DNA from 2 places in the Shinella sp. AETb1-6 genome. Region 1 is predicted to be linked to the other one. Evidence: predicted binding sites of a transcription regulator. Region 1 holds the regulator's gene; the other holds the start of a gene.
What was found. Region 1 encodes PhoB, which activates phosphate uptake and scavenging genes when phosphate is short. Its sites were predicted from a motif close to TGTCATNNANCTGTCAT; they were not measured.
Positions count from the first base shown of each region.

Region 1 (15,800 bases):
GGATCGGTCGAACGATATCGGCGCGCGCAAGAACGCGCGCGATGCCGTCGGCAATCGCATCGGCCCCGGCAGGATCCTGCGCCTCGATCTCTATGAGCACGCGAAAGACACGGTGGCGATCCGCAAGCGCGGCCAGCCGTTCGGCATCGGCAACGGTGGCCAGCCCCGCCTCCACGCCGACACCCATCCGGTGCAGCAATCCGATGACGGCGGGCGCATCCGGCTCCGACAGATTGACCGAGGCATAGTCGGGCAGCACGCGCCAGCGGGAGATGCAGTCCCGCGTCCGCTCCACGTCTCCCTCTATCCAGGCACCCGTCGAGACGCCGATGAGCGTTCCCGGGCAGGCGCGCCGCATGGCCAGCATCGTGTCATCGATGGCCGCCAGGCTTTCGCGCCCATCGGCGCCACGCGGATGAATGTGCAGCTCCGCCGCGCCCGCCAAGATGCAAGCCGCCCCATCGGCAGCCATGGTATCCGGGGTCGTCGGCAGACGCGGGTGGTAATCACGGGGCCGCGCCCCGTTCAAGCAAGCCTGTACGATCATCGCGAACTCCAAGCAACGACGCCAGTCTAGCGGTGCCCGGACAGTTCGCAAGGTCGCACAGAACCATGACACGCCAACCGGACGAGGTGCAGAGAAATTAAAAATGTCAGGGAGGAAATGGTGCCGCTTACGTGACTCGAACACGTGACCCCGTCATTACGAATGACGTGCTCTACCAACTGAGCTAAAGCGGCCTTCATGGTCCCGAAGCGTGCCGGGACCGGAATGGGTGCGCTGATAACCGCTATGCGCGGAGATTTCAAGCGGTGAGTTTCAACTTCCGCATTTTTCCCGCGCTATGGCGTGCGCAGCGGTTCAGCCGGCGGTGATGCGGGCCCTGGCGGCGGCATATTCCTGCTCCAGGCGCGCGACGAGTTCGGCGGTCGGGGCCACGGATTTGATGGCGCCGATGCCCTGGCCGCAGCCCCAGATGTCCTTCCACGCCTTGGCGCCCGATGTTGCCGTCTCGAAATCCATTTTCGAGGGGTCGGCCTCCGGCAGGTGGTCCGGATCCATGCCGGCGGCGGCGATGGAGGGCTTCAGGTAGTTGCCGTGAATGCCGGTGAAATAGTTGGAATAGACGATGTCGGCGGCGGCGCTGTCGACGATCATCTGCTTGTAGGCCTCGTTGGCGCGGGCCTCGGTCGTGGCGATGAAGGGCGAGCCGATATAGGCCATGTCGGCGCCCATCGCCTGGGCCGCGAGGATCGCGCCGCCGGTCGCGATGGCGCCGGAAAGCAGCAGGGGGCCGTCGAACCATTCCCGGATTTCCTGGACGAGCGCGAAGGGCGAGAGCGTGCCGGCATGGCCGCCCGCGCCGGCCGCCACGGCGATCAGCCCGTCGGCGCCCTTGCGGATCGCGGAATTGGCGTGGCGGTTGTTGATGACGTCGTGCAGCACGATGCCGCCATAGGAGTGGATCGCGGCGTTGACCTCGGGCACCGCGCCCAGCGAGGAGATGACGACGGGCACCTTGTACTTCACGCACATCGCCAGGTCGTGCTCCAGCCGCTTGTTGGAGCGGTGGACGATCTGGTTGACGGCAAACGGCGCGGCTGGGCGATCGGGGTGTTTCGCATCATGCGCCGCGAGAGCTTCCGTGATCTCGGCCAGCCACTCGTCGAGCTGCGATTCGGGGCGCGCGTTGAGCGCGGGAAAGGCGCCCACCACGCCGGCCTTGCATTGCGCGATGGTCAGTGCGGGGTGCGAGATGATGAAGAGCGGTGCTGCGACGACGGGCAGGCGCAGCTTGTCCTTGAGGATCGCGGGCAGGGCCATGAAGACGTCCTTCTTTGACGTTTACGAAAACGTCAAAAGGATAGCAGCGGGAATGCGCGGTGAAAAGAGGCTGAGCGCAGGGCGGGAGAGAGAGTGAGGTGCGCTAAGGAATGCGGCCTGTCGCGATTCGCCGTTCCGGCCGGCCCGCCGCTCGACAGGACGCCGATAGTGCCGGTCATATCCCGGCCGAACCTCTCCCCTCACGCGCCGGTGCCGATTCGCGTTTACGGCGGCAGGAGGGATCGCGGCTCGCCCGCTGGGGGCTCCAGCGCAGCTTATCCCCGGAGAAGGAGGGCGGTTCGGACGCCGAGACTTGCGCAAATTCGCGGCAAACGTTACGCAAAAACCAACAAAAGCCGGAAAGTGAGGCTCTTTCCACAGATGTGTTTGGCCGCGGCGGGGTGCGGTCGCCGAGAAGGATCGGACGTGAGCGGACTGGAAGCGGCAATCAGAAATGCGCTGACGCGCTCGGAACGCGGCAATGCCGAGGTGCGCGCGCGCATCTACCAGTCGGCGCGCAACGCGCTCGAGGCCGGGCTACGCAAGCAGGACATCAACGATCCCGAGGCCGTGGCGGCGCAGCGCCACCGGCTCGAGGCGACGATCCGCCAGATCGAGGCGGAGGAACGCGCGCAGGTCAGCGCCGCTGTCCGCGAGGTCCGAGCAGAGCCGCGGGTCGAGATGCGGCCGGAACCGGAAATGCGCGCCGAGCGCGACACCCGGCCCGAACCGACGCTGGAGGCCGAACCCCTCATCGAACCGGAGCGCCGGGCGCCCGCGGGCGATATGGGTGCGATCCGACCCGAGCGCATGGAGCGTCTTGGTGAGGGCGGCGCACAGGCGACGGCGGCTTCGGCCACGCCTGCAAGCCAGCCCTCCGATTTCCGTCCGGAGCGCGTCGCCAAGGCGCGCAAGCGCCGCGGTCGGCTGTTCTCCTTCCTCCTCGTGCTCGCGACGCTGGTCGCGGCCTTCGGCGCGCTTGCCTGGTGGGTGACATCGAGCGGGCTGCTGGATGACCTGCAGGATGATTCCAGGCCGCCGGCCCGGGTTTCGGCGGAGGATTTCTCCGGCGACGACCCGATCAAGAAGGCGCTCGATACGCAGAGCCGGTTTACGTCCGACTGGCGCCCGGTCTTCACGCCGGGCGACGTCGCCAAGCTTTCCGCCGGCGCGGCCGGGCGCTTCGAATCGGTCAGCACCAGCGACGGGCAGGCCGTGCGCGTCACCTCGGCAAATCCGGAGCGTGACGGCGCGGTGCAAATCGAGGTGTCGCCGGAGGTCCTTGGCGAGATGGGCGGCAAGACCTCGACGATCGCGCTCACGGTGCAGGCCGCCGGCGACAAGCCGGTGCAGGTATCGGTGGAGTGCGATTTCTCCACCATGGGCGGCTGCGGGCGTCATCGCTTCACGGTGTCGGAACGCACGGACATTCTGTTCCAGGTGGAGTTCGACCGCTCGCTTTCGCCGAGCGAGCCGGGGCATCTGCTGCTCAACAGCGACATTGCCGGCGGCGGCGCGGGCGTGAACCTCTACGCCGTCCGCATCCTGCCGGGCGAATAAGAGGCCCGGCCTAGCCCTGACGTGGCGCGGGATGGCCCCGCGCCCGCCGGGCCCGCCGGGATCGTCATCCCCTTATTTTACGAAGCCGACACCGGTGCCGACGATCTTGTCGTCGATCTCGCCGATCGCCTTTTTGTCCTTGCCGTCATAGTCGAGCGTCGTGAGGATGTGGCGGATCAGGTTGATGCGCGCGCGCCGCTTGTCGTTGGCGCGGATCACGGTCCACGGCGCGTGCTCCGAATGGGTTTCCTTCAGCATCCGGTCGCGCTTTTCCGTGTAGTCGTCCCACTTGTTGAGCGCGGCTATGTCCATCGGCGAGAGCTTCCACACCTTGAGCGGATCGTGCCGCCGGTCGTGGAACCGCTTCAGCTGCATCTCGCGGCCGATATTGAGCCAGAACTTGAAGAGATGGATGTCGTCCGAAACGATCATCTTCTCGAAGCGCGGCGTTTCCTTGAGGAAGCGTTCGTATTGCTCGGGCGTGCAGAAGCCCATGACGGGCTCCACGCCCGCGCGGTTGTACCAGGAGCGGTCGAACAGCACGAACTCGCCCGAGGTGGGGAAGGTGGCGACATAGCGCTGGAAGTACCACTGGCCGCGCTCGGTCTCGGTGGGCTTGGTGAGCGCGACGATGCGCGCGGAGCGCGGGTTCATGTAGGACATGGTCGCATGGATCGCGCCGCCCTTGCCGGCCGCATCCCGGCCCTCGAACACGGCCATGATGCGCTTGCCGGTCTTCTGCTGCCAGAACTGCACCTTGACCAGTTCGATCTGGAGAAGCTTCAGCGTCTTCTCGTAGTCCTTGTTGTCGAGCTTCTTGTCGTAGGGATAGTCGTCGGAGCCGAAGGCCTTCTCCTCGATCCAGTCGGGCAGCACGGGATCGTCGATGTCGAAGACCCGCTTCTTGCCCTTGATATCCAGTTCGACAGACCGGTTTTCCGCCACTTCCGCCATCGTTCGCTCCTCCAGGCACAGACCGCGGCGCACGCCGCTTCACCGAAAGGTGGCCATAAGCGCATTGCGAATTCAAGCGCACCGTGAAAAACATGTCATGAAATCGCGCTATCCATCGAGAATCGGCGGGGCGCGGAGGCTGAGATGCTTGCAAGGGAATGGGTGGCGGTGACGGATCAGCGGACGATCCTCGGCTGGCTGGCAACGCAACTGTGGGGCGAACGCGTTCTCATCGCCTCGGCCATCTTTGTCGGCTTCGTGATGTGGCTCGCCGGCCTGCATCTGGGCTGGGTCTCGTTCACCGTGCTCCTGCTGGTCATTGCCGGCCTCGTGCGCACCGACCGGCGTGCCGCCGAAGGCAATGCGCGCACCATGGCGGTGCCGGCTGCCGCGGTGCCCGAAAACGATGTCGCGGCGGCCCGGCAGGACGACCTGTCCGCCATCGCCGCCGTCCTGGGCGCGCTGGATGCGCCGGCTTTGCTGATTTCCGCCCGCGAGACGGTCAAGTTGCAGAACCGGGCCGCAGAGGCGGTCTTCGGGGCGATCCCGCTCGGAAGCGACCTTGCGGGGCGCATCCGCGCACCCGGCATCCTCGACATGGTCCGCGAAGCCCTCGCGACAGGCCAGCCGCGCGAAACGGAGCATGCCGAGCGCCTGCCGTCCGAGACGGTCTATGTGGTGCGTATCGCGCCCCTGGCCGAAAAATCCGGCGAACCGCTCTGGCTTTTGACCTTCCGCGATGTCTCGCAGGCGCGCCGCATCGATCGCATGCGCTCCGACTTCGTCGCCAATGCCAGCCATGAACTGCGCACGCCGCTCGCCTCGCTGCGCGGCTTCATCGAAACGCTGCAAGGCCCTGCGAAAAACGATACCAGGGCGCACGAGCGCTTTCTCGGCATCATGCACGAGCAGGCCACGCGCATGAGCCGGCTCGTCGATGACCTCCTGTCGCTTTCCCGCCTGGAGCTGCGCTCGAATGTTGCGCCCGACCAGACCGTCGACCTCGTGCCGCTGATCGCCCATGTGCGCGACAGCCTGCAGCCGCTCGCCTCGGAGCTCGGCGTCGACATCGTGCTCGACCTGCCCGCCCATCCCGTTTCCGTCACCGGCGAGCGGGACGAACTCGTCGAGGTGTTCGAGAACCTCATCGAGAACGGCTGCAAATATGGCCAGGATGGCAAGCGCGTCGATGTGGCGCTCACCGGCGGCACGGACGGGGCGCCCGTCGAGGTCTCCGTCAGGGATTACGGTCCCGGCATCCCTCCTGAACACGTGCCGCGCATCACCGAGCGCTTCTACCGGGTCAATGTCGAGGCCAGCCGGTCCAAGAAGGGCACCGGCCTGGGGTTGGCCATCGCCAAGCATATCCTCACCCGCCACAAGGCACGCCTCGTGGTGCGGTCCGAAGTGGGCAAGGGAACCGTTTTCACGGTGAAGTTCTGACACACAATGTCACGGCATCCTGCGGCTGTCTGAAATAAGCGATTATTTTCAGAGGCTTGGCCTGTCACAAATGTTTCGCGAAACTGACATAAAACGGATGGCGATCGGGGCGTAGAGAGAAGCCGCCGGTCAGCGGCAGAGAGCGCCAGACGAGCGCTTCCCACATATGTCCTCTTCGGGAGAACCCAGATGAAATCTCTTAAGCTCACCCTCGCGGCGCTCGTAGCCTCCGCCGCATTCGCAGGCGTTGCCGTTGCGCGCGACCAGGTCCAGATCGCCGGCTCCTCCACCGTTCTTCCCTATGCCAAGATCGTTGCCGAGACGTTCGCCGAGACCTATCCCGACTTCAAGACCCCGATCGTCGAATCCGGCGGCTCCTCGGGCGGTCTGAAGGAATTCTGCAAGGGCGTCGGCCCGAACACCATCGACGTCGCCAACTCTTCGCGCCCGATCAAGGAAAGCGAAATCGAGGCCTGCAAGGCGGCTGGCGTGACTGAAATCCAGGAAGTGAAGATCGGCTACGACGGCATCGTCTTCGCAACCGACTCGGGCAATGCCGACCTGAAGCTCGTGCCGAAGGACCTTTATCTCGGCCTCGCCGCTGAAGTCGTCGTCGATGGCAAGCTCGTCGCCAACCCCTACAAGAAGTGGTCGGAAGTCAACAAGGACCTGCCGGACGCCGAAATCGCCGCCTATATCCCGGGCGAGAAGCACGGCACGCGCGAAGTCTTCGAAGAGAAGATCCTCGCTGCCGGCTGCAAGGAAGCCGGCGCGCTCGACGTCATCAAGGCTGCCGTTTCCGATGAGAAGGAACAGCATGCCAAGTGCGTCGCCGTTCGCAAGGATGGCCTGGCTGTCGACATCGACGGCGACTACACCGAAACGCTGGCCCGCATCGCGGCCAACAAGTCCGGCATCGGCGTGTTCGGCCTCTCCTTCTACGAAAACAATGCCGACAAGCTGAAGGTCGCCACCGTCAACGGCATCGTTCCCTCGACCGAGACGATCGCTTCCGGCGAATACCCGGTTTCGCGCCCGCTGTTCTTCTACGTCAAGAAGGCCCATCTCGGCGTCATCCCGGGCCTGAAGGAATATGTCGAGTTCTTCACGAGCGACGACATGATCGGCCCGGACTCTCCGCTGGCTGAATACGGCCTCGTCGCCGCTCCGGAAGCCGAGCGCGAAGAAATCCGCAAGGCCTTCGCCGACGGCAAGATCATGTAATGACCTTGGGTTGCCGCGGCGGTTTGCGCCGCGGCGACCTCTGGCTTTCGGGCGGGGACGCCCGCGTCATGTTCTTCGGCCGGGAATGGGGCGCCCGGTCGAACGGTCGGAGCGGGCGATTTGGCACGCTCAGGGCGGATGATCTCGCCAGGAGACTTTCCTAAAATGAGTATTTCACTTCTCTTGCTCATCATCGCCGTGATCGGCGTGGCGGGCTATCTTTTCGGAAGCTGGCGCGCCAACGCGCTTGCCGGCGGCAAGCTTTCGAGCCTGCATTCCCGTCCGGGCTACTACGGGTCCTTCGTCGCCATCTGGTCGGTCCTGCCGGCTCTCGTCGTGATGCTGGTCTGGATCATCGCAAGCCCGATCTACATCAGCTCGACGGTTCGCGGCGGCTTTCCCGAAGAGGTGAAGGCCACCTCCCAGGCCGAGCAGAACCTCGCCTACAACATGATCGGCGCCATCTCGCGCGGCCTGAACACGCTGTCGGCCGAAGAGCGCGAGGCGATGTTCGCCGACAGCGCGACCGCCCGCACCGTGCTGGCGGCCAAGGGTGTTCCGCTCGCCGCCGATCCGGCGCCCTACATGCTCACGTCGGCCGACGATCTCAACCGCATGACGAAGGCGAGCGGCACCTTCCTGTCGATCCTCGTCATCGTCGCGGCCCTTGCCGGCGCCTTCGTCTCCTACCGCGCGATCGCACCGAAGTTCCGCGCCCGCAACCGCGTCGAAGGCGTGATGCTGGTCAGCCTCATCGCGGCCTCCTCCATCGCCATCCTGACGACGGTCGGCATCGTGGCCTCCATGGCGACGGAAGCCATCCATTTCTTCAACATGGTTCCGGCCTGGGAGTTCTTCTTCGGGACGACCTGGGATCCGCGTTTCGCCGCGGCGGGCGCCACGGCCTCCTCCGGCCAGTTCGGCCTGATCCCGCTGCTTGCCGGCACGCTCTATATCGGCTTCGTCGCCATGCTGGTCGCCGTGCCGGTCGGCCTCTTCGCCGCCATCTACATGTCGGAATATGCCTCGCGGACCGTGCGTTCCGTTGCCAAGCCGCTTCTCGAAGTGCTCGCCGGCATCCCGACCATCGTCTACGGCTTCTTCGCCCTCATCACCGTCGGCCCGTTCCTGCGCGATATCTCCGCTCAGCTGAACGGCCTGGTCACCGGCAATTATGCAAGCTTCATCCAGGCGCAGAGCGTTCTGACGGCCGGCATCGTCATGGGCATCATGCTGATCCCCTACGTCTCGTCGCTGTCGGACGATATCATCACCGCCGTGCCGCGCGCCCTGCGTGACGGTTCGCTCGGTCTGGGTGCCACCCGCTCGGAAACCATCAAGCGGGTCATCATGCCGGCAGCGCTGCCGGGCATCGTCGGCGCTCTCCTGATGACCGCCTCGCGCGCCATCGGCGAAACCATGATCGTGGTGCTCGCGGCCGGTGTCGCCGCCCGCATGCAGCTCAATCCCTTCGAGCCGATGACGACGGTGACGGTCAAGATCGTCAACCAGCTGACGGGCGACCTCGAATTCACCTCGCCGCAGACGCTGGTAGCCTTCGCGCTCGGCATCACGCTCTTCGTGATCACGCTCTGCCTCAACATCTACGCCCTCTACATCGTGCGCAAATACCGGGAGCAGTACGAATGAGCCAGGTCTCCACAAGCCCCGCCCTCGGCATCGCCACCAGGCCCGAACGCCGCGATATCGGCCTGCGTCGCCGTTACGCCGCCGAACGCCGCTTCCGCCTCTACGGCATGGCGGCAATCGCCTTCGGCCTGCTGTTCCTCTTCCTCCTGCTGTTTTCGGTCGTCTCCAAGGGCTACACCGCATTCCAGCAGACGATGATCACCATCCCGATCGAGTTCTCGGAGCAGATCATCGACAAGAACAACGAGCGCGCCACCAATCCGCAGAAGCTCGTGACCGCGAACTACCCTGTCGTTGCGCGCAACGCGCTCGCCAAGGTGCTCGGCGTCAGCGAGGACGACCGCGCCGGCCTGAAGGCCGTCAACGGCATGATTTCCGACAGCGTGCGGGTGCAGCTGCGCAATCTCGTGACCGCCGATCCGTCGATCATCGGCACGACGCAGACCGTGACCGTCCTGGCGCACGGCGATCTCGACTCCGCCTTCAAGGGCCAGATCGATCTCAGCGTGCCGGAAACGAACCGCAAGGTCTCCGACAAGCAGGTCGGCTGGATGAACCAGCTTGCCGAGAGCGGCGCCCTTTCCAAGCACTTCAACACCGGCCTCTTCACCAACGGCGCATCGAGCCGTCCGGAGGCCGCAGGCGTGGGCGTGGCACTCATCGGCTCGCTCTACATGATGCTCATCGTGCTCGTCCTGTCGCTGCCGATCGGCGTTGCCGCCTCGATTTATCTCGAAGAGTTTGCCCCGAAGAACCGCTTCACGGATCTCATCGAGGTCAACATCAACAACCTCGCCGCCGTTCCCTCCATCGTTTACGGTCTGCTCGGTCTCGCCGTCTTCATCAACTTTGCCGGCTTCCCGCGCTCGGCGGCCCTGGTGGGCGGTCTCGTGCTGACCCTCATGACGCTGCCGACGATCATCATCGCGACGCGTGCTGCGCTGAAGGCGGTGCCGCCGTCGATCCGTGCGGCAGCACTCGGGCTCGGTGCCTCCAAGATGCAGACCGTGTTCCATCACGTCCTGCCGCTCGCCATGCCCGGTATCCTCACCGGCACGATCATCGGGCTTGCCCATGCGCTCGGCGAAACCGCGCCGCTGCTCCTCATCGGCATGGTCGCCTTCGTCGCCGACGTTCCGGCAACGCCGATGGACCCGGCGACGGCGCTTCCGGTGCAGATCTACATGTGGGCGAACGAGGCCGAGCGCGCCTTCGTGGAGCGCACGTCGGGAGCCATCATCGTGCTCCTCATTTTCCTCATCTTGATGAATGTCGGTGCGATCCTCCTGCGCCGCCGTTTCGAACGACGCTGGTAGAAGGACCGGTCATATGAACATGATGTCAGAAGCAGCAGTCGAGAAAGCCCTGGACAGACAAATGAACGACATTTCCTACAAGATGATCGGCAAGGACGTTTCGGTTTATTACGGCGAGAAGCGCGCCCTCTATGACGTGAACCTGAACGTCCGCGAAAACACCGTCACGGCGCTCATCGGCCCCTCCGGCTGCGGCAAGTCGACCTTCCTGCGCACGCTCAACCGCATGAACGACACGATCGACGGCTGCCGCGTCACCGGCCGCATCACGCTCGACAGCGACGATATCTACGATCCGAACATCGATGTCGTTGAATTGCGCGCCCGCGTCGGCATGGTCTTCCAGAAGCCGAACCCGTTCCCGAAGTCGATCTACGAGAACGTCGCCTATGGCCCGCGCATCCACGGCCTCGCCAAGGCGAAGGCCGATATGGACGCGATCGTCGAACAGAGCCTGCAGAAGGCCGGCCTGTGGAACGAGGTGAAGGATCGCCTGCACGAAGGCGGCACGGGCCTTTCCGGCGGCCAGCAGCAGCGCCTGTGCATCGCACGTGCCGTTGCCGTCAGCCCGGAAGTCATCCTGATGGACGAGCCCTGCTCCGCGCTCGACCCGATCGCCACCGCAAAGGTCGAGGAACTGATCCACGAGCTGCGCGCCAATTTCACGATCGTCATCGTGACGCATTCCATGCAGCAGGCGGCCCGCGTGTCGCAGCGCACCGCCATGTTCCACCTCGGCAACCTCGTCGAGGAGAACGATACCGACAAGATGTTCACCAACCCGGATGACCAGCGCACGCAGGACTACATCATGGGCCGCTTCGGCTGACGTTTTGGTAGCCTTAGCCCCAAGCAATTCCAGCAAAAGTGTGAAGCGGTTTTGCGTTCGGAATTGCGTCGAAAAAACACGTCTCGTGTATTAAGGACAGAACGATGTCATCGACCCATATCGTCTCGATCTACGATGAAGAATTGAAATACCTCTCCCGCCGCATTTCCGAGATGGGCGGCACGGCCGAGCAGATGGTGGCGGATTCCGTCCGCGCCCTCGTTTCCGCCGATGCGGCGCTGGCCCAGAAGGTCATTTCCGAGGACGTCATCCTCGACAATGCCGAGCGCCAGATCAACGAGAAGGCGATCGTCACCATCGCCAAGCGCCAGCCGATGGCGGCCGACCTGCGCGAAATCATGGGCACGATCCGCATCGCCGCCGAGTTGGAGCGCGTCGGCGACCTCGGCAAGAACACCGCCAAGCGGGTGATCGCCGTGCAGAGCTCGGGCATGCCGCGCAAGCTCGCGCGCGGTCTCGAGCATCTTGCCGAACTGGCGCTGATGCAGCTCAAGGAAGTGCTCGATGTCTTCGCCACCCGCTCGGTGGACAAGGCCAAGGCGATCCGCGAGCGCGACGACGAGATCGATGCGATCTACACCTCGCTGTTCCGCGAACTCCTGACCTACATGATGGAAGACCCGCGCAACATCACGCCCTGCACCCATCTCCTGTTCTGCGCCAAGAACATCGAGCGCATCGGCGACCACGCGACCAACATCGCCGAAACCATCTACTACATGGCGACGGGCTCCCAGCCCGAGGGCGAGCGCCCGAAGGACGACACCTCGACATCCGTCGTCACGGCCGATGTCTCCGAAGCTTCCGAGTAAACTGGATAGGGTTCGCTACATGGTGCCCAGAATTGCCGTCGTGGAAGATGAGGAGGCGCTGAGCGTCCTCCTGCGTTACAATCTCGAGGCGGAGGGTTTCGAGGTGGATACGATCCTGTCCGGCGACGAGGCGGAGATGCGCTTGCAGGAGCGCATGCCCGATCTTCTCATCCTCGACTGGATGCTCCCGGGCGTTTCCGGCATCGAACTGTGCCGGCGCCTGCGCCAGCGGCCGGAAACCGAGCGGCTGCCGATCATCATGCTGACGGCGCGCGGCGAGGAGAGCGAACGCGTGCGGGGCCTCGCCACCGGTGCGGATGACTACGTGGTCAAGCCCTTCTCCACGCCGGAACTCGTCGCCCGCGTGCGGGCCATGCTGCGCCGTGCCAAACCGGAAGTGGTCTCCACGGTGCTGCGCTGCGGCGATATCGAGCTCGACCGCGAGACGCACCGCGTTCACCGCCGCACGCGCGAAGTCCGCCTCGGCCCGACGGAGTTCCGCCTCCTGGAGTTCCTGATGACCTCGCCCGGCCGCGTCTTCTCGCGTTCGCAGCTTCTCGACGGTGTCTGGGGGCATGACATCTATGTCGACGAGCGTACCGTCGATGTGCATGTCGGACGCCTGCGCAAGGCACTCAACTTCGCCAACATGCAGGATGTCATCCGCACGGTGCGCGGCGCCGGCTACTCGCTGGAAACCTGAGCGACGCATTCCTCCCAAGGACGCAAACGGGCCCTTCGGGGCCCGTTTGCGTTCCGGCAGGCCGCGCAAACGAAAACGGAGCCTTTCGGCCCCGTTTCTAGTCTTCTGTCGCCGGTGTCACCGTGCCCGGCGGCGCTCGGCCGAAGGCTGGTAGGCGAGACGCTGGTGATAGGTGCAATAGGGCGAATTGTCAGGGGACTCGCAGCCGCAGAAATGGAAGTCGTCGTTCAGCGGGTCGCCGATCGGCCACTTGCAGGTGCGCTCGGTGAGCTGCGTCAGCTCCAGCTTGCGCGACATCGGCACCACGACGTTCTTGCCGCTGATCACGACGGGCAGGTTCTCGGCCTGTGCATCGAAATCGGTGTCGATCTCATCCTTGGCAAGGGCGTTGCCCACCGGCCGGCTGACCGGACGGGGCGCGTTGGCCGGACGCGCGGTAAAGTTCGAGGGACGCGGGGTGGCCTGCGCCGGGCGCTTCGGGCGGGCCGAAGCGGGCGTGCCGCCGGCCTTGGCGCGGCCGGGCAGGTTGAGCCGGTGCACCTTGCCGATCACGGCGTTGCGGCTGACGCCGCCGAGCTGCGCCGCGATCTGGCTGGCACTGAGGCCCTCGCTCCAGAGCTTCTTGAGTTTCTCGACCCGCTCGTCTGTCCAGTTCATGCTCTCGTCTCCGTTCGGCGCTCGCTGTGCGGGAATCCCTCATCGCGCCACGAACGAATCCGTAGCCTGAGCGCCCTAACTCTGGTGGTGACTAGTTCCGCCGCATGCAGTCTAGTAATTGACCCTTAACCTAGAGTTCGGGGGACTCTGTGACAAGAGTCGGGGGAATCGGGGCGAATCGATTTCAGAGTTTTCCCCAACTTGCTGGTAGGGTGTGACTCGATAGCGACACTGTCCATGCATGCTGTGAATCCTCACCTTGCGGGAGGTTCAGTGCGATTTGGAGCTATGCATTTTATTGACATCACGGCCTGAAATGCCGATAGTGCAGCATGCCGCCGAAAGGCGGCTTTTGATTTTTCTGGCAACCGGAAAGTCAAGCCCCCGAATTTCTTTTCCGCATCCCTTTTGGAGGATACGCGCCATGGCCGATGCCGCGCCGCTCTATGAAACCTATATGCGTGCGCCGCTCCGGTTCACGCACGGGGAGGGCGTCTGGCTGATCGACGAGAACGGCGAGCGATATCTCGATTTCGCCGCCGGCGTGGCCGTCAGTTCGCTCGGCCACGGCCATCCCCATCTCGTTTCCGCGCTGAAGGAGCAGGCCGACAAGGTCTGGCACCTCTCCAATCTCTATGAGGTTGCGGGCCAGGAAAGCCTCGGCCGCCGGCTGACGGACGCGACCTTCGCCGAAAAGGTGTTCTTCACCAATTCGGGTGCGGAAGCGCTGGAATGCGCGATCAAGACCGCGCGCCGCTATCATTTCGCCAAGGGGCATCCGGGCAAGTTCCACATCATCACCTTCGAAGGCGCGTTCCATGGCCGCACGATCGCGACAATCGCCGCCGGTGGACAGGAAAAGTACATCGAGGGCTTCGGCCCCAAGGCGCCGGGCTTCCTCAAGGTTCCCTTCGGCGACATCGCCGCCGTCAAGGACGCGATCACCGAGGAAACCGCGGCGATCCTGATCGAGCCCGTTCAGGGCGAGGGCGGCCTCAGGCCGGTGCCGAAGGAATTCATGCAGGAGCTGCGCCAGCTCTGCGACGAATACGGCCTGCTGCTCATCCTCGACGAGGTTCAGACGGGCGTCGGCCGCACGGGCCGCCTCTTCGCCTATGAGCATTCGGGCGTCGCACCCGACATCATGGCGATCGCCAAGGGTATCGGCGGCGGCTTCCCGCTCGGCGCGTGCCTGGCAACGGCCGAGGCGGCGTCCGGCATGGTGGCCGGCACGCACGGCTCGACCTATGGCGGCAATCCGCTCGCCATGGCCGTCGGCAACGCCGTGCTCGACGTGGTGCTCGCCGATGGCTTCCTGGAGCATGTGCGCGATGTCGCGCTGGTCTTCCGCCAGGGCCTCGCGGCGCTGCAGGACCGCTTCCCCGACATCATCGAGGACGTGCGCGGCGAGGGCCTGATGCTCGGCATCAAGGCACGCATTCCGGTCGCCGATCTCCTGAAGGCGGTTCGCGCCGAAAAGCTGCTTGCCGTGCCGGCGGGCGACAATGTGCTGCGCCTTCTGCCGCCGCTGATCACCACGGCGGAAGATGCACGCGAAGGGCTCGCCCGCATCGAGCGGGCCGCCGAAAAGCTGAGCGCCGCCAAGGCCGCCTGAGCGCATAAGGGACTGGGACAGGACACATCATGGCCAAGCATTTTCTCGATCTTTCCGCCGTTTCGGAAAGCGATCTCCGCGTCATCATGGACGATGCGCATGCGCGAAAGGCCGCCAACAAGGCCGGCACCGAAGCCAAGCCGCTGGCCGGCAAGATGCTGGCGATGATCTTCGAGAAACCGTCCACCCGCACCCGCGTTTCGTTCGATGTCGGCATGCGCCAGCTCGGCGGCGAGACGCTGTTCCTGTCGGGCACGGAAATGCAGCTCGGCCGCGCCGAGACCATCGGCGACACGGCCAAGGTCCTGTCGCGCTATGTCGACGCGATCATGATCCGCACGACCGACCATGCACGCCTGCTGGAGCTGGCCGAGCACGCCACGGTGCCGGTCATCAACGCGCTGACGGATCTCACCCATCCCTGCCAGATCATGGCCGACATCATGACCTTCGAGGAGCATCGCGGCTCCACCAAAGGCAAGACCTTCACCTGGACGGGCGACGGCAACAACGTGCTGCATTCCTTCGTCGAGGGCTCGGCCCGCTTCGGCTACACCATGAAGATGGCCGTGCCGATGGGCTCCGAGCCTGATGACAAGATCCTCAACTGGGCGCGTGACAACGGCGGCAATATCCTGCTCGGGCACGATGCCGAGGCGATGGTCGACGGCGCCGATCTCGTCGTCACCGATACCTGGGTCTCGATGAACCAGGAGCACCGCGCCCGCGGCCACAACATCTTCCAGCCCTATCAGGTCAACCCGCAGCTCATGGCGCGCGCCAGCAAGGACGCGCTCTTCATGCACTGCCTGCCCGCCCATCGCGGCGAGGAAGTCACCAACGAGGTCATCGACGGCCCGCAGTCCGTGGTCTTCGATGAGGCCGAAAACCGCCTGCACGCACAGAAGTCCATCCTCGCCTGGTGCTTCGGAGCCGTCTGAGGCCGTCTTGAAAAACGGCGCTACCGGCACGATCTAGGGCCTATCGCAGAGGCGCCGCGAGGCGCTTTCACTGGCGCATGCCCGCCCGGTGTGGAATGATCCCGGCCGGCATATGCGCAATCAGGATAGAGTGCTGCCCCAAGCGGCCGGGCCCTGAGCCCGCCGGCATTGCGGCGCGTGAAGGAGTAGAATGATGATGGCGGAAACCGCCCTGAAACTCGGTGAGCCCGGCTATGCCGGCGATGACCAC
Region 1 is NZ_WUMM01000002.1:243,626-259,425, reverse strand. It holds gene GR158_RS04540 (3-keto-5-aminohexanoate cleavage protein) at 1-547, opposite strand, end outside; tRNA gene GR158_RS04535 (tRNA-Thr) at 666-741, opposite strand; gene GR158_RS04530 (nitronate monooxygenase family protein) at 863-1,825, opposite strand; gene GR158_RS04525 (biotin transporter BioY) at 2,252-3,385, shown strand; gene ppk2 (polyphosphate kinase 2) at 3,458-4,339, opposite strand; gene phoR (phosphate regulon sensor histidine kinase PhoR) at 4,484-5,782, shown strand; gene GR158_RS04510 (PstS family phosphate ABC transporter substrate-binding protein) at 5,972-7,006, shown strand; gene pstC (phosphate ABC transporter permease subunit PstC) at 7,172-8,656, shown strand; gene pstA (phosphate ABC transporter permease PstA) at 8,653-9,972, shown strand; gene pstB (phosphate ABC transporter ATP-binding protein PstB) at 9,986-10,801, shown strand; gene phoU (phosphate signaling complex protein PhoU) at 10,906-11,634, shown strand; gene phoB (phosphate regulon transcriptional regulator PhoB) at 11,654-12,337, shown strand; gene GR158_RS04480 (GcrA family cell cycle regulator) at 12,455-12,994, opposite strand; gene GR158_RS04475 (aspartate aminotransferase family protein) at 13,419-14,609, shown strand; gene argF (ornithine carbamoyltransferase) at 14,639-15,550, shown strand; gene GR158_RS04465 (Hsp33 family molecular chaperone) at 15,747-15,800, shown strand, end outside.

Region 2 (15,800 bases), on a different contig from region 1:
GTTGGAGGACGGCTATATCTTCCCGGTTCACGGCCGGCGCGGCCTCTTGGGCAGCCTCAGCCTGGGCGGGCGGCCGGTGGATCTCGAAAGCATCGAGATGAGCCTGTTCGACGGCATCGCAAGACGCCTCTACTGGAAGCTGATCCACGAGATCGATCCGGAGATGGCGGCGCGCTCCTCCGCAGTCGTCGACGTGGACCTGACGCGTCGCGAGATGGAGGCGCTGATGCTGCTGGGCGCGGGCATGACCTCACCCGAGATCGGTCGGGAACTGGGCATTTCCAGTCATACCGTCGACTGGTACATGAACGGCATCCAGGAGAAGCTCGGCGCGCGCAACCGGCACCATGCCATCGCGATCGCGTTCCGGCTGGGGCTCGTTTCGTGACGACGCAAATCTTGCGTCTCATGACGAGTCCGAAATTGCACTTTGCAAATTAGCCGCTAATAATTCTCTTCGCGGGTGCAGCATTTCCCGCTTTCAAGTCATTGAGGAGTCCGACTTGCCCATTTCCAAGATTCTTGTCGCCAACCGTTCCGAAATCGCCATCCGCGTGTTCCGCGCAGCCAATGAGCTCGGCATAAAAACGGTGGCGATCTGGGCGGAAGAGGACAAGCTCGCGCTGCACCGTTTCAAGGCGGACGAGAGCTACCAGATCGGCCGGGGACCGCATCTGGCACGCGATCTCGGCCCGATCGAGAGCTATCTGTCGATCGAGGAGGTGATCCGCGTCGCCAAGCTTTCCGGCGCCGACGCCATTCACCCCGGTTACGGCCTTCTGTCGGAAAGCCCGGAATTCGTCGATGCCTGCGATGCCGCCGGCATCACCTTCATCGGCCCGCGCCCGGCCACCATGCGCCAGCTCGGCAACAAGGTCGCCGCGCGCAATCTCGCCATTTCCGTCGGCGTGCCGGTCGTGCCCGCCACCGATCCGCTGCCGGACGACGATGCGGAGATCCACCGCCTCGCCGAGGAGATCGGCTATCCCGTCATGCTCAAGGCGTCCTGGGGCGGCGGCGGGCGCGGCATGCGCGCCATCCGCGATCCCAAGGACCTGATCCGCGAGGTCCGCGAAGCCAAGCGCGAGGCCAAGGCCGCCTTCGGCAAGGACGAGGTCTATCTGGAAAAGCTCGTCGAACGTGCGCGCCATGTCGAAAGCCAGATCCTCGGCGATACGCATGGCAATGTCGTGCATCTCTTCGAGCGCGACTGCTCCATCCAGCGCCGTAACCAGAAGGTCGTGGAGCGCGCGCCCGCTCCCTATCTTTCGGAGGCGCAGCGCCAGGAGCTGGCCGACTATTCGCTGAAGATCGCCCGGGCGACGAACTATATCGGCGCCGGCACGGTCGAGTATCTGATGGATGCCGACAGCGGCAAATTCTACTTCATCGAGGTCAATCCGCGCATCCAGGTCGAGCACACCGTCACGGAGGTCGTGACCGGCATCGATATCGTCAAGGCGCAGATCCACATCCTCGACGGCGAGGCGATCGGCACGCCGGCATCCGGCGTTCCCGCGCAGGCGGACATCCGCCTCAACGGCCACGCGCTGCAATGCCGCATCACCACCGAGGACCCCGAGCACAACTTCATTCCGGACTATGGCCGCATCACCGGCTACCGCTCGGCGTCGGGCTTCGGCATCCGCCTCGACGGCGGCACGGCCTATCCGGGTGCGGTCATCACCCGCTTCTACGATCCGCTGCTCGTGAAGGTCACGGCCTGGGCGCCGAACCCGGTGGAGGCCATCGACCGCATGGACCGCGCGCTGCGCGAGTTCCGCATCCGCGGGGTTGCGACCAACCTCACCTTCCTCGAGGCGATCATCAGCCACGAGGCCTTCCGCAACAACACCTATACGACCCGCTTCATCGACACGACGCCGGAGCTGTTCCAGCAGGTGAAGCGCCAGGACCGCGCCACCAAGCTGCTCACCTATCTCGCCGATGTCACGGTCAACGGGCATCCCGAGGCGAAGGGCCGGCCGAAGCCGCCGGCGGATGCCGCGAAGCCCGTCGTGCCCTTCATCGAGGGCGACATCGTCGCCGGCACCAAGCAGAAGCTCGACGAACTCGGCCCGAAGAAGTTCGCCGAATGGGTGCGCGGCGAAAAGCGCGTGCTCATGACGGACACGACGATGCGCGACGGCCACCAGTCGCTGCTCGCCACCCGCATGCGCACCCATGATATCGCCCGCGTCGCCGGCACCTATGCGCGCGCGCTGCCGCAGCTCTTCTCGCTGGAATGCTGGGGCGGGGCGACCTTCGACGTCTCCATGCGCTTCCTGACGGAAGACCCGTGGGACCGTCTTGCCCGCATCCGCGAGGATGCGCCGAACCTGCTGTTGCAGATGCTGCTGCGCGGCGCCAACGGCGTGGGCTACAAGAATTACCCGGACAATGTCGTGAAGTACTTCGTGCGCCAGGCGGCGAAGGGCGGCATCGACGTGTTCCGCGTGTTCGACTGCCTGAACTGGGTCGACAACATGCGCGTCTCGATGGATGCGGTCGTCGAAGAGAACCGCATCTGCGAGGCGGCGATCTGCTACACCGGCGATCTGCTCAATTCGGCGCGCCCGAAATACGACCTGAAATACTACACCGCCCTTGCCGCCGAGCTGGAAAAGGCCGGCGCGCACATGATCGCGGTCAAGGACATGGCGGGTCTCCTGAAGCCCGCGGCCGCGCGCGTCCTGTTCAAGGCGCTGCGCGAGGCGACCGACCTGCCCATCCATTTCCACACGCACGATACGTCGGGCATTGCGGCCGCCACGGTGCTGGCGGCCGTCGAATCCGGCGTCGACGTGGTCGATGCGGCGATGGATGCCCTCTCCGGCAACACCTCGCAGCCCTGCCTCGGCTCCATCGTCGAGGCGCTGAAGGGGTCGGAGCGCGATCCGGGCCTCGATCCCGAATGGATCCGCCGCATCTCCTTCTACTGGGAGGCTGTGCGCTTCCAGTACGCCGCCTTCGAAAGCGACCTCAAGGGGCCGGCCTCCGAAGTCTACCTGCATGAAATGCCGGGCGGCCAGTTCACCAACCTCAAGGAACAGGCCCGTTCGCTCGGCCTTGAGACCAAGTGGCACAAGGTCGCCCAGGCCTATGCCGACGCCAACCAGATGTTCGGCGATATCGTCAAGGTCACGCCGTCCTCCAAGGTGGTGGGCGACATGGCGCTGATGATGGTCAGCCAGGATCTCACCGTCGCCGATGTCGAGAACCCGGCCAAGGACATCGCCTTCCCGGAATCGGTCGTCTCGATGCTGCGCGGCGATCTCGGCCAGCCTCCGGGCGGCTGGCCGGAAGGCCTGCAGAAGAAGGCGCTGAAGGGCGAGGCGGCCTATACCGAGGTGCCCGGCTCGCTCCTGCCGCCGGCCGATCTCGATGCCGAGCGTACGGCGATCGAGGAGAAGCTGGAGCGCAAGGTCGACGATTTCGAATTCGCCTCCTACCTGATGTATCCGAAGGTCTTCACCGACTATGCGCTGGCCGCCGACCTGTACGGCCCCGTCAGCGTGCTGCCGACGCCGGCCTACTTCTACGGCCTGTCGGCCGGCGAGGAACTCCAGCCCGAGATCGAGAAGGGCAAGTCGCTCGTCATCCTGCACCAGGCGACGAGCGAGCCGGATGCGCAGGGCATGGTGAAGGTGTTCTTCGAGCTGAACGGCCAGCCGCGCCTCATCAAGGTGCCGGACCGCAACCGCGCCGCCTCGTCCGCCGTACGCCGCAAGGCCGACAACGGCAATGCCGCCCATCTCGGCGCGCCAATGCCGGGCGTCATCTCGACGGTCTCCGTTTCGGCCGGCCAGGCCGTCAAGGCCGGCGACGTGCTGCTCTCCATCGAGGCGATGAAAATGGAAACGGCGCTGCATGCCGAAAAGGACGGCACGATCTCCGAGGTGCTGGTCAAGGCCGGTGACCAGATCGACGCCAAGGACCTCCTCATCGTCTACGGCGCCTGATCGCCCGCGGCGGAGCCATAAAGCAATGAACCGGTTCGGGGGTGAGGGTTAACCTCACCCCCGACTTCGTCTTGATTTCTGCCCGGCGCGGACGCAAAAGGCATCGAACCGTTCAACAGCTGCCGGCGCCCATGAACTTCATCATCCGCACCGCCGTTTCCGGCGACATCGCCGCCTTCACCGAGATCTACCGCGAATCCGTGCTGAACGGCGTGGCGAGCTACGAGATCGATCCGCCGTCGCCCGACGAGATGGCGGCGCGCTTTGCGGCGATCACCGGCAAGGGCTATCCCTATATCGTGGCGGTGGAGCAGACCGGCCTCATTCTGGGCTATGCCTATGCCTCCGCCTTCCGTACGCGCCCGGCCTATCGCTGGCTTGTCGAGGATTCCGTCTATCTGGCGCCGGAAGCACGCGGCAAGGGCGTCGGCCGCGCGCTTCTGGCGGAGCTCATCCGCCGGTGCACGGCGCTCGGCTTCCGCCAGATGGTGGCCGTCATCGGCGGGGCGCATCCCGCCTCCATCGCCGTTCACGCCGCCGCAGGTTTTGCGCACAGCGGCCACATGAAGGCGACGGGCTTCAAGCACGGCCGCTGGCTGGATACGGTGTTCATGCAGCGCGCGCTCGGCGACGGCGCGGAGACGGAACCGTCGGCGACGGATTACCCGGGCACGATGGCATGAAAACGCGGTGGTGAAATCCCGGGGCGCTGCCTAGAGCATTTCCAGCCGAAGCGAAGTCGCTTCGGCGTCGGATAATGCGGTAAAAACAGGAACCTAGAGCTTTTCCAGTGAACCGGAGTTCACCGGAAAAGCTCTAGGTCTCGACGAGACGCAGCACCTTGTCGAAGACCTTGAGCACCTGCTTCAACTCGTGGCCGCGCTTCAGGATCGTGCCGTGCTGGTTGATGACGCTGTAGGCCCCCTGCTTGGCGGCGAGCTTGGGGTCCTTCTCGATGCGGTAGAGCGGCATTTCGCCGGAGCGCTTGAAGATGGAAAACACCGCCCGGTCGCGCATATGGTCGATCGCGTAATCGCGCCAGGCACCCTCGCCGACCATGCGGCCATAGACCCAGAGGATTGCGTCGAGCTCCCTGCGATCGAAGGTGACCGGCAGCGGATCCTTGCTGCTGCGGTATTCCCTGAGGTCGACCACGACGTTGGACGCCTGCAAATCCGGCTGATCTGTCATCGAATCTCCGTACCTGCTGTATGACGGCACGGTGACAGTTTGCCTGAGTGGCCTTGAAATGCAAGCCGAAGCGCCGAGACCTGCGATTTCGCAAAAAAGCGGTCCCGCCGCATTTCAGACAAACAGACGCCCAAATTTGAGACGACAGTCCCGCTGTCCGCTCCCGCCGGCCTGCTGCCTTGTGCACAAAGCAGGTTTCGGGGAGTGCGTCACTCGGAGCTGCCTTGTATTCCGTTGCCGGCAGCTTCGTCCAGGTCCGGTCCGTCTCTCTTCGAACCCTCAAGCCCCAGCCCCTCGAGGAAGCCGGGCCGGACCTCCCTCCAGGCCTATCGCGAAGCCTTTTCGCCCGTCAGCACGGTGGCGCCCAGAATGGCGCCGGGCGTGTCCGCCGTCTTCATGCGCTGGACCAGCACGGCGCAGCCGCCGGCCTTCTTTTTCTTCTTCAGCATGTCGGCCGGAAGCACGAGATTGGTCTCCTTGCCTTCCCACATGCCGATCGTTTCCATCGAGGTCACGGCGTGCCAGTAGTTGACCGTCTTGCCGCGGTTTTCGCCCTTGTCGATGTTGATCGTCCGCTCGCGCTCGAAATAGGCGATGACGATATTGGCCTTGCCTTCGCCGGCGCCGACGCGGATACGCAGCTCGTCGTTCGCCACAGCCACGTCGACCGGAACCTTCAGGCCCTTGCCTTCGGTGGACAGGGCGCTGATGCGGTCGCGGATGCCGGAAATATTGGCCCCGTTGAGGTGCTCGCGGCCGTTCAGCACGGCCTGGGGCGTGTAGACGCCGTTGCGGCCGAACATGCGGGCATAGGCATATTGCCGGTCGGTATTGTCCTTGGAGGCGAGCGTGTCGGCCCAGCCGAGATAGTTCCAGTAATCGACGTGATAGGCAAGCGCCACGACCTCGCCCTCGCGCACCAGGGTTTCCAGCGCCTTGTCGGCGGGCGGACAGGACGAGCAGCCCTGGCTGGTGAAGAGTTCGACCACACCCTTGGGCGCGACGGCCTCCTGCGCATGGGCAGCGCCGGCAGCGAGCGTCAGCAGGATCGCCAGACATTCCGGAAGATGCGGTCTCGGCATGATCATTCCCAATGGAGCACCGGCACGGGCCGGCCTTTTCGAGCCCGTCATACGCCGTTGCGGCTTCAACAGGAAGTCACGATGGAGTGAGATTTTCGGGGGCCAAATCCGGCAAACATGAACCGATTTTGCGTTCGGAACGGCGAAACGCACCCCGAAAACGGAAAATGCCGGGGCAAAAGCCCCGGCATCGTGTCTTTCACGCCGGATCGTTCAGGCGGCGAGGTCGCGAAGAACGGTCTGCAGGATGCCGCCGTTGTTCATGTACATGACCTCGTCGAGCGTATCGATGCGGCAAAGCAGCGGTACGTCCTTCACCGTGCCGTCGGAGTAGGTGATCTTGGCGATCTTCTTCTCGCGCGGCTTGATGTCGCCTTCCAGGCCCTCGATCGTGACGATCTCGTCGCCCTTGAGGTCGAGCGAAGCCCAGGTCGTGCCTTCCTCGAAGACGAAGGGCACGACGCCCATGCCGACGAGGTTCGAGCGGTGGATGCGCTCGAAGGACTGGGCGATCACGGCCTTGACGCCGAGCAGGTTGGTGCCCTTTGCCGCCCAGTCGCGTGACGAGCCGTTGCCGTATTCGACGCCGGCGAAGATGACGAGCGGAACGCCCTCGGCCTTGTATTTCATGGCCGCATCGTAGATCGAAAGCTCTTCCTTCGTCGGGTAATGGATGGTGTAGCCACCTTCCTTGCCGTTCGGGCCGAGCATGTGGTTGCGGATGCGGATATTGGCGAAGGTGCCGCGCATCATGACTTCATGGTTGCCGCGGCGCGTGCCGTACTGGTTGAAGTCGGCGACGGCGACGCCGTTTTCCGTGAGGTAGGCACCGGCAGGCGAGGCCGCCTTGATCGAACCGGCCGGCGAGATGTGGTCGGTCGTGATCTTGTCGCCGAAGAGACCCAGGACGCGGGCGCCCTTGATGTCCTTCAGGCCCGAGCCGGTCTTGCCCATGCCCACGAAGTAGGGCGGGTTCTGCACATAGGTCGACTGGTCGTCCCATGCATAGGTCTGTCCATCCGGCACCTGAACGGCCTGCCAGTTGGCGTCGCCCTTGAAGACGTCGGCGTACTTCGCGGCATAGAGCGCGCGGGTGACGTATTTCAGGATGAATTCCTGGATTTCCTGCGAGGTCGGCCAGATGTCCTTGAGGTAGACGGGGTTGCCGTTCTGGTCTTCACCGAGCGGTTCCGTCGTCAGGTCCTTCTGGACCGTGCCGGCAAGGGCGTAGGCCACGACGAGCGGCGGGGAGGCGAGGTAGTTCGCCTGCACGTCCGGCGAGATGCGGCCTTCGAAGTTGCGGTTGCCGGAGAGAACGCCGGCGGCGATCAGGCCCTTGTCGTTGATCGTCTTGGAGATCGGCGCCGGCAGTGGGCCGGAATTGCCGATGCAGGTCGTGCAGCCGAAGCCGACGAGGTTGAAGCCGAGCTTGTCGAGATCGGCCTGGAGGCCGGACTTGGCGAGGTATTCGCCCACCACCTGCGATCCCGGTGCCAGCGACGTCTTGACCCAGGGCTTGGTCTTCAGGCCCTTGGCGACGGCGTTGCGGGCGAGCAGGCCGGCGGCGATGAGGACCGACGGGTTGGACGTGTTGGTGCACGACGTGATGGCCGCGATGGCGACGTCGCCATGGCCGAGATCGTAGTCGGTGCCTTCGACCGCGTAGCGGGTGGAGAGCTGGCCGGGCTTCTTGTAGTCGTTCTCAAGTGCCGTGGCGAAGCCCGATGCGATGTTCTCGAGCGGGATGCGGCCTTCCGGACGCTTCGGGCCGGCCATGGCCGGAACGACGTCGCCGAGGTCGAGTTCGAGCGTGTCGGTGAAGACGAGGTCGGCGCCGTCGCCGTCACGCCACATGCCCTGGGCCTTCGAATAGGCTTCGACGAGTGCGATGCGCTGCTCTTCGCGGCCGGACATGGTGAGGTAGTTGACGGTTTCGCTGTCGACCGGGAAGAAGCCGCAGGTCGCGCCGTATTCCGGGCCCATATTGCCGATCGTCGCGCGGTCGGCGAGCGTCATGTTGTCGAGGCCGGGGCCGAAGAATTCGACGAACTTGGAGACCACGCCCTTCTTGCGCAGCATCTGCACGACCATCAGCACGAGGTCGGTCGCGGTGACGCCTTCCTTGAGCTTGCCGGTCAGCTTGAAGCCGATGACCTCGGGCAGCAGCATGGAGACCGGCTGGCCGAGCATGGCGGCTTCGGCTTCGATGCCGCCCACGCCCCAGCCCAGGACGCCGAGACCGTTGATCATGGTCGTGTGGCTGTCGGTGCCCACGCAGGTATCCGGGTAGGCGATGGTCTCGCCGTCTTCTTCCTTGGTCCAGACCGTCTGGCCCAGATATTCCAGATTGACCTGGTGACAGATACCCGTGCCCGGAGGAACGACGCGGAAGTTCTTGAAGGCCTGCTGACCCCACTTGAGGAAGCGGTAGCGCTCGCCGTTGCGCTCGTATTCGAGCTCGACGTTGCGGGCAAAGGCGGTCGGCGTGCCGAATTCGTCGACGATGACGGAGTGGTCGATGACGAGGTCGACGGGAACGAGCGGGTTGATCTTTTCCGGATCACCGCCGAGCGAAACCATCGCGTCGCGCATGGCGGCAAGGTCGACGACGGCGGGAACGCCGGTGAAGTCCTGCATCAGAACGCGCGCCGGGCGATAGGCGATCTCGTTTTCGACGGTGCCCTTGTTCTTGAGCCATTCGACGACGGAGAGGATCTGCTCCTTGGTGACCGAGCGGCCGTCCTCGAAGCGCAGCAGGTTTTCCAAGAGCACCTTCATGGAGTAGGGCAGCTTGGAGATGCCGGCGAGGCCGTTCGCTTCAGCCTTGGGCAGGCTGTAATATACGTAGTCTTTGCCGTTGACCGTGAGGACCGAACGACAATTGAAACTGTCTAGGGATTTGGACACTTGATACCCCGTCTCGTCTGGCGCCAGAAATCTGACGTACGAACGCCCGTGCGCGTTGAGCGCGAATGGGATGCGGGTGCGGTCATTTCCGCTGTCCGTACGCGGAAATCATTCCCGTGTTCGGCGCTTGGATGATATTCACGCCGACCGCTGGCGTGTTGCGGGCGTTATAGATAATTTCTAAGGAACGATCCAGAGCGCCGAACGGTAAAACGGCACAATTTTTTGCATTGCGACCCGGGTCGTAAAGGGAAAGTGAAGCACCATGCGGCTCGTCGCCGAAGGATTGAGCGCCAGGCGCGGCGAAGACCTGATTTTCCGGGATATTTCCTTCGAGATCGCCGGCGGCGAAGCGCTTGTCGTCACGGGTGCGAACGGCTCGGGCAAGTCGACGCTCCTGCGCGTGCTGGCCGGATTGCTGGCCGCCGAGGCCGGCACGGCGCGGCTTCTTGCTGCAGCGCAACCGGTGGAGCGTCTTGCCGAGGCCGCCCATTATCTCGGCCACCGCAACGCCATGAAGCGCGAACTGACCGTCGACGAGAACCTCACCTTCTGGAAAGCCTTCCTCGGGGATTTCGCCGGCGGCGCGGGCCTGTCCGTCGATGAGGCGGCCGACAGGGTGGGACTTGGCGGCATCGTGCATCTGCCCTTCGGCACGCTCTCCGCCGGCCAGCAGCGCCGCATGGCGATGGCCAAGCTGCTCGTCGCCTGGCGCCCGGTCTGGATCCTCGACGAGCCGACGGCTGCGCTGGACGTGGCGGCCGAAAGCATGTTCGCCGGGCTGGTGACGGCCCATCTGTCGCGCGGCGGCATCGCGATCGCCGCAACGCACCAGCCGCTCGGGCTCGACGGGGTGAGGGAACTGCGGATGACGGGGTTTACGGGCGTGGCGGAGACGGTGTGGTGATGACGCCTGCATATGCCACTATCCCCCCTCATCCGCCTGCCGGCCCCTTCTCCCCGGTGGGGAGAAGGGGAAAATCGCAAACGTTTCCTGTTTCCTTCTCCCCACCGGGGAGAAGGTGGCCCGAAGGGTCGGATGAGGGAGGCGAACAGGCGCCACCGCTGCTGTTCACCAAGGTTCCCGCATGATCGCCCTCCTCGCCCGCGACCTCAAACTCTCCATGCGTGCCGGCGGCGGGGCGCTGATCGGCGTGCTGTTCTTCATGACGGTCGTTGCCGTCATTCCCTTCGGCGTGGGGCCGGACCTCAACCTTCTCGCGCGCATCGGACCCGCCATTCTCTGGATCGGCGCGCTGCTCGCCTCGCTGCTCGGGCTCGACCGGCTGTTCCAGGCGGAGCGCGAGGACGGTTCGCTCGATCTTCTGTTGATGCAGGAGACGCCGCTGGTGCTCACCGTCTTCATCAAGTGCCTGGCGCACTGGCTGGCGACCGGCCTGCCGCTCGTCATCGCCTCGCCGCTGCTCGGCCTCTTCATGAACATGGACGAGGTGGCGATCGGTGCGACGACGCTGACGCTTCTGGTCGGCACGCCGGCGATCACCTTCATCGGTGCGGCCGGGGCCGGCATCGCCGTTGCCTTGCCGCGCGGCGGGCTGCTCGTCTCGATCCTGGTGCTGCCGCTCGCCATTCCCGTGCTGATCTTCGGCGTCTCCGCCGTCTATGCGGCGATCCAGGATCCCGCCCCCTTCCTGCCGCCCTTCCTCATCCTCGTGGCGCTCAACCTGTTCTTCGCGGTGATCGGCCCCGTGGCGGCGGCCGCCGCGCTTCGCCTGTCCAGCGATTGACGGGCCGATTGACAGGCCGAATTGACAGGAATGTGATTGCGGCAGATCAATTGAAGAGACGGGGCTGACGCGTTAAAGAACCATCATGAGCGAACCGAGCCTTGCCATCCGAAAATTCAGCGACCTTGCCAACCCGACGCGGTTCCTGGCGCTGGTCGCCATCGTCTGGCCGTGGCTTGCCGCGCTGACGGTCTGTCTGTTCGCCGTCGGGCTCTACCTCTCCTTCGCATCGGTGGATGATTATCAGCAGGGCCAGACCGTGCGCATCATGTATGTGCATGTGCCGGCCGCCTGGCTGTCGATGATGTGCTACACGGTCATGGCGCTGTCGGCGCTCGGCACGCTGGTCTGGCGCCACCCGCTGGCCGATGTCTTGGCCAAGGCCGCAGCCCCGCTCGGCGCCGGCTTCACCCTCGTCGCGCTGATTACCGGCTCGCTGTGGGGCAAGCCGATGTGGGGCACATGGTGGGTGTGGGATGCGCGGCTCACCTCGGTCTTCGTGCTGTTCCTGATGTATCTCGGCCTCATCGCGCTCAACCGCGCCATGGACGACCCGACGCGCGCCGCCAAGGCCAGCGCCATCCTCATTCTGGTCGGCTTCGTCAACATCCCGATCATCAAGTTCTCGGTCGAATGGTGGAACACGCTGCACCAGCCGGCCAGCGTGATGCGCATGGATGGCCCGACCATCGACCCGGCCTTCCTGTGGCCGCTGCTGATCATGGCCGTCGCCTTCACCATGCTGTTCTTCACGCTGCATATCCTTGCCATGCGCAACGAGATCCTGCGCCGCCGCATCGCCGTGCTGCGCCGCCATGCCGCCCGTTCCGCCGGAGAGGCCGCATGAGCCACGCCTTCTACGTCACGGCGTCCTATATCGCCGCCTTCGCCGTTGTCTTCGGCCTCGTGCTGTGGGTCTGGCTCGACCATCGCGCGCGCCACCGCGAGCTTGCGCGTCTTGAAGCCGCCGGCATCCGCCGCCGCTCCGCGCGCCAGGAGAATGCGGGATGAGCGAGACCGAAGGCAATGCGGGAGCCGGCGGCAAGCGCATGCGCGTCATCCTGGCCGCCCTGCCGCTCGCCATCTTCGTCGGCCTCGCGCTGATCTTCTGGACGCAGCTCACCTCCGGCCGCAGCACATCCGAAATCCCGTCGGCGCTCATCGGCACCAAGGCGCCCTACCGTGATCTGGAGCCGCTGGCCGGCGCCATCAGGAACGGCGCGCCGGTGCCGGCGCTCACCACCGAAACCGGCAAGGGCAAGCTGACGCTGGTGAATTTCTGGGCCTCCTGGTGCGTGCCCTGCCGGCAGGAACACCCGATCATTCTCGCCCTCTCGCAGGACCCTCGGCTCAACGTCGTCGGCGTCAATTACAAGGATCGCGCGGAGGGTGCGCTCGGCTTCCTCGGCGAGCTCGGCAATCCCTTCTCGGCCATCGGCCTCGATCCCGTCGGCAAGATGGCGATCGACTGGGGCGTCTACGGCATCCCGGAAAGCTATCTCGTCGGCCCTGACGGCACGATCCTCTACAAGCGGGTCGGCCCGTTCGACGACAGGAGCCTGAAGGAAGGGCTGTTCCCGGCCATCGAGAAGGCACTGGGCACGCCCGCGCAGGCCGGCTGACGGCCGGTCCTCACCTCACGATGTCCTGCAATGGCCGACGCGAAGGCCTCAGTCGTCCTCGCCGTGGCCGACGATCATCATGGCCTCGAAGGCCATGCGCTCGACCTTGCGCATGCGCTCGGATTCCGATTTCAGCTGGCCGCAGGCGGCGAGGATGTCGCGGCCGCGCGGCGTGCGGATCGGCGAGGCATAGCCGGCCTGGTTGATGAAATCGGCAAAGCGCTCGATCTGCTCCCAGTCCGAACACTGGTAATTCGTGCCCGGCCAGGGATTGAACGGAATGAGGTTGATCTTGGCCGGAATGCCCTTCAAGAGCTGGATGAGCAGCTTGGCGTCTTCCAGGCTGTCGTTCACGTCCTTCAGCATCACATATTCGAAGGTGATGCGGCGGGCGTTCGACAGGCTCGGATAGGCGCGGCAGGCGTCGAGCAGTTCCTTCAGCGGATATTTCTTGTTGATCGGCACCAGCATGTCGCGCAGCTCGTCGCGCACGGCATGCAGCGAGATTGCCAGCATGACGCCGATTTCCGAGCCGGTGCGGTAGATTTCCGGCACGATGCCCGATGTCGACAGCGTGACGCGGCGCTTGGAGAGCGACAGGCCGTCGCCATCGGTTGCAATCAAAAGGGCGGTCTTGACGTTCTCGAAATTGTAGAGCGGCTCGCCCATGCCCATCATGACGATGTTGGAGACCTTGCGGCCTTCGGCGGGCACGATCGCGCCGGCCGGCGTGTCGCGGTCCGGGAAGTCGCCCAGCCGGTCGCGCGCCAGCAGGAGCTGGGAGAGGATTTCCTCCGCCGTCAGGTTGCGCACCAGCTTCTGCGTGCCGGTGTGACAGAAGGAGCAGGTGAGCGTGCAGCCGACCTGGCTGGAAATGCACAGCGTGCCGCGGCCTTCCTCGGGAATGTAGACGGTCTCGATCTCCACCGGGCGGCCGGCGCCGCGCGCGGGAAAGCGCAGCAGCCACTTGCGCGTGCCGTCGCTGGAGATCTGCTCGTCGACGATTTCCGGGCGTGCGATGGTGAAATGCGTCTTCAGCATTTCGCGCATGTCCTTGGAGACATTGGTCATGTCGTCGAAATCGGAGACGCCGCGCACATAGAGCCAGTGCCAGAGCTGGCTGACGCGCATCTTCACCTGGCGCTCGTTGACACCCTTTTCGACCAGCGCGCGGCCCATGTCCTCGCGGGAAAGACCGATCAGCGTCGGCTTTTCGGCGGCCGGGACGTTGCGGACGACGGGTGCCTTCACCGGCTCGGCCGTATTGAGAAAATCCATGCTTGCCATCGGGTCATTCCCCAGGAACAGGCTGCCCCGGCGCAGGCTTTTGCGCCACAAGCGGTCCATGCTCGACAGAAGTTACGACGGGCCAAACAGCGCGTGGTGATGCGGTTTGCGGCCCAGTTGCGCGCCCTTTAGCACTGTTCCGGCGGAAAGTCACCAGTCTTGCCCGTGCACACCTCGCGGAAGCAGGCGCGCAGCCAGCGGTGCGCCGGGTCGGCATCCATGCGCGGATGCCACAGCATGGAAACCGTGAAGTCCGGCAGGTCCACCGGCAGCGCGAAACTCGCGACGCCCTCGCGGAAGGCAGCCGTCGCACGGTCGGAGACCTGCGCGATGAGGTCGGAGCTGCGGGCAAGCGCCACGGCCTCGGAAAAGCTCGCGACGGTCACGGCGATGCGGCGCTTCAAGCCCATCCGTTCCAGCGCCTCGTCGACGGGCCCGCGCTCGCGGCGTCCGCGCGAGACGAGGATATGGCCGCCCCCGGCATAGCGCGCCGCGTCCAGCGGGCCGTCGAGCAGCGGATGGCCCGCGCGCACGATGCCGATGAAGCGGTCGCGAAACAGCGCCTGCGCGCGCACCTCCGGCCCCGTCGTGTCGCCGATCACGCCGGTTTCGAGATCCACCGTGCCGTCGCGCAGTGGCGTGCTTTCCTTGTCGGGTTTCGCCACGAAGCGCAGCACGACGCGCGGCGCCTCGCTGGCGATGCGGGCGACGAGTGCGGGGCCGAACGTCTCCACGAAGCCCTCGCGGTTGCGCAGCGTGAAGGTGCGCTCCAGCGTTTTGAGATCGAGGCTGCGCGCCGGGCGCAGCAGCGCTTCGGCGTCCTCCACCACTTGGCCCACCAGCCCGCGCAGTTCCAGCGCACGCGGTGTCGGCACCAGTCCGCGCCCGGCGCGCACCAGCAGCGGGTCGCCGGTGACGTCGCGCAGCCGCGCCAGCGCCCGGCTCATGGCGGAGGGGCTGAGCCTCAGCCGTTGGGCGGCCCGCGCGACATTGCCTTCGGCAAGCAGCACGTCGAGCGTCACGAGGAGGTTGAGGTCGGGTCTGGCCATGCGGGCCATCCTAGCACGGCTGCGAGACGATGACATGGCGTCAGGCGCATGAATGAAGTGCAAAGGATGCGCCTTCCGCCATATTTCGCACAGTCTTATCTCTCTGCGCAAACAGAGGATCAGACCATGGACCATATGCACGTCATCGCAACGGATCGATCGGGCCGGATGGGCGCGCTGGCGGGCCTGTCGCTCGCCATTCTGCTCTCGTCGCTCGGCACCAGTATCGCCAATGTCGCCCTGCCGACGCTTGGCCACGTCTTTTCCGCCAGCTTCCAGCAGGTCCAGTGGGTCGTGCTGGCTTATCTGCTCGCCAGCACCGTGCTGATCGCGGGGATCGGGCGTCTCGGCGACCTCTTCGGCCGGCGTCTCCTGCTGCTCGGCGGGCTTGCGCTCTTTTCCGTCGCCTCGCTGCTGGCGGCCGCCGCACCGTCGCTCGCGGTGCTGATCGTCGCCCGCGCGTTCCAGGGGGCCGGGGCTGCCGCGATGATGGCGCTCGCCATGGCCTTTGTCAGCGAAACGGTGCCGCAGGAGCGTATCGGCAGCGTCATGGGGCTGTTCGGCACGACATCCGCCGTCGGCACGGCGCTCGGTCCGTCGCTCGGCGGCCTGCTGATCGCGACCTTCGGCTGGCCGTCGATCTTCCTCGTCGCGGTCCCCTTCGGCATCCTGGCCTTCGCGCTTGTGTGGCGCTTCGTGCCCGCCGGGCAGGTGGCGAAAGGTGCGGGCCGCTTCGATCTGGCCGGCGCCGCGCTGCTCGCCGCAGCACTCGGCGCCTATGCGCTGGCCATGACGGTGGGTGCGGGCGGTATCGACGCCTGGAATGTGGGCCTGCTCGCCACGGCAGCGGTGGCGGCGGCGCTCTTCGTCATCCGGCAGCGCGGGGCGGCTTTCCCGCTCATCCGCCCCGCGGCGTTTCGCCGCCCGGGCTTTGCGGCCAGCCTCGTTGCCA
Region 2 is NZ_WUMM01000008.1:230,174-245,973, forward strand. It holds gene GR158_RS16275 (autoinducer binding domain-containing protein) at 1-388, shown strand, start outside; gene pyc (pyruvate carboxylase) at 504-3,962, shown strand; gene GR158_RS16285 (GNAT family N-acetyltransferase) at 4,094-4,645, shown strand; gene GR158_RS16290 (DUF2794 domain-containing protein) at 4,779-5,153, opposite strand; gene GR158_RS16295 (DUF1223 domain-containing protein) at 5,480-6,238, opposite strand; gene acnA (aconitate hydratase AcnA) at 6,449-9,142, opposite strand; gene ccmA (heme ABC exporter ATP-binding protein CcmA) at 9,408-10,049, shown strand; gene ccmB (heme exporter protein CcmB) at 10,231-10,890, shown strand; gene GR158_RS16315 (heme ABC transporter permease) at 10,976-11,737, shown strand; gene ccmD (heme exporter protein CcmD) at 11,734-11,901, shown strand; gene GR158_RS16325 (DsbE family thiol:disulfide interchange protein) at 11,898-12,512, shown strand; gene rlmN (23S rRNA (adenine(2503)-C(2))-methyltransferase RlmN) at 12,561-13,799, opposite strand; gene GR158_RS16335 (LysR family transcriptional regulator) at 13,928-14,848, opposite strand; gene GR158_RS16340 (MFS transporter) at 14,975-15,800, shown strand, end outside.
Region 2: GR158_RS16290 (DUF2794 domain-containing protein) is a predicted target of PhoB. The motif match lies at 5,174-5,190, and genes of this name have one in related genera.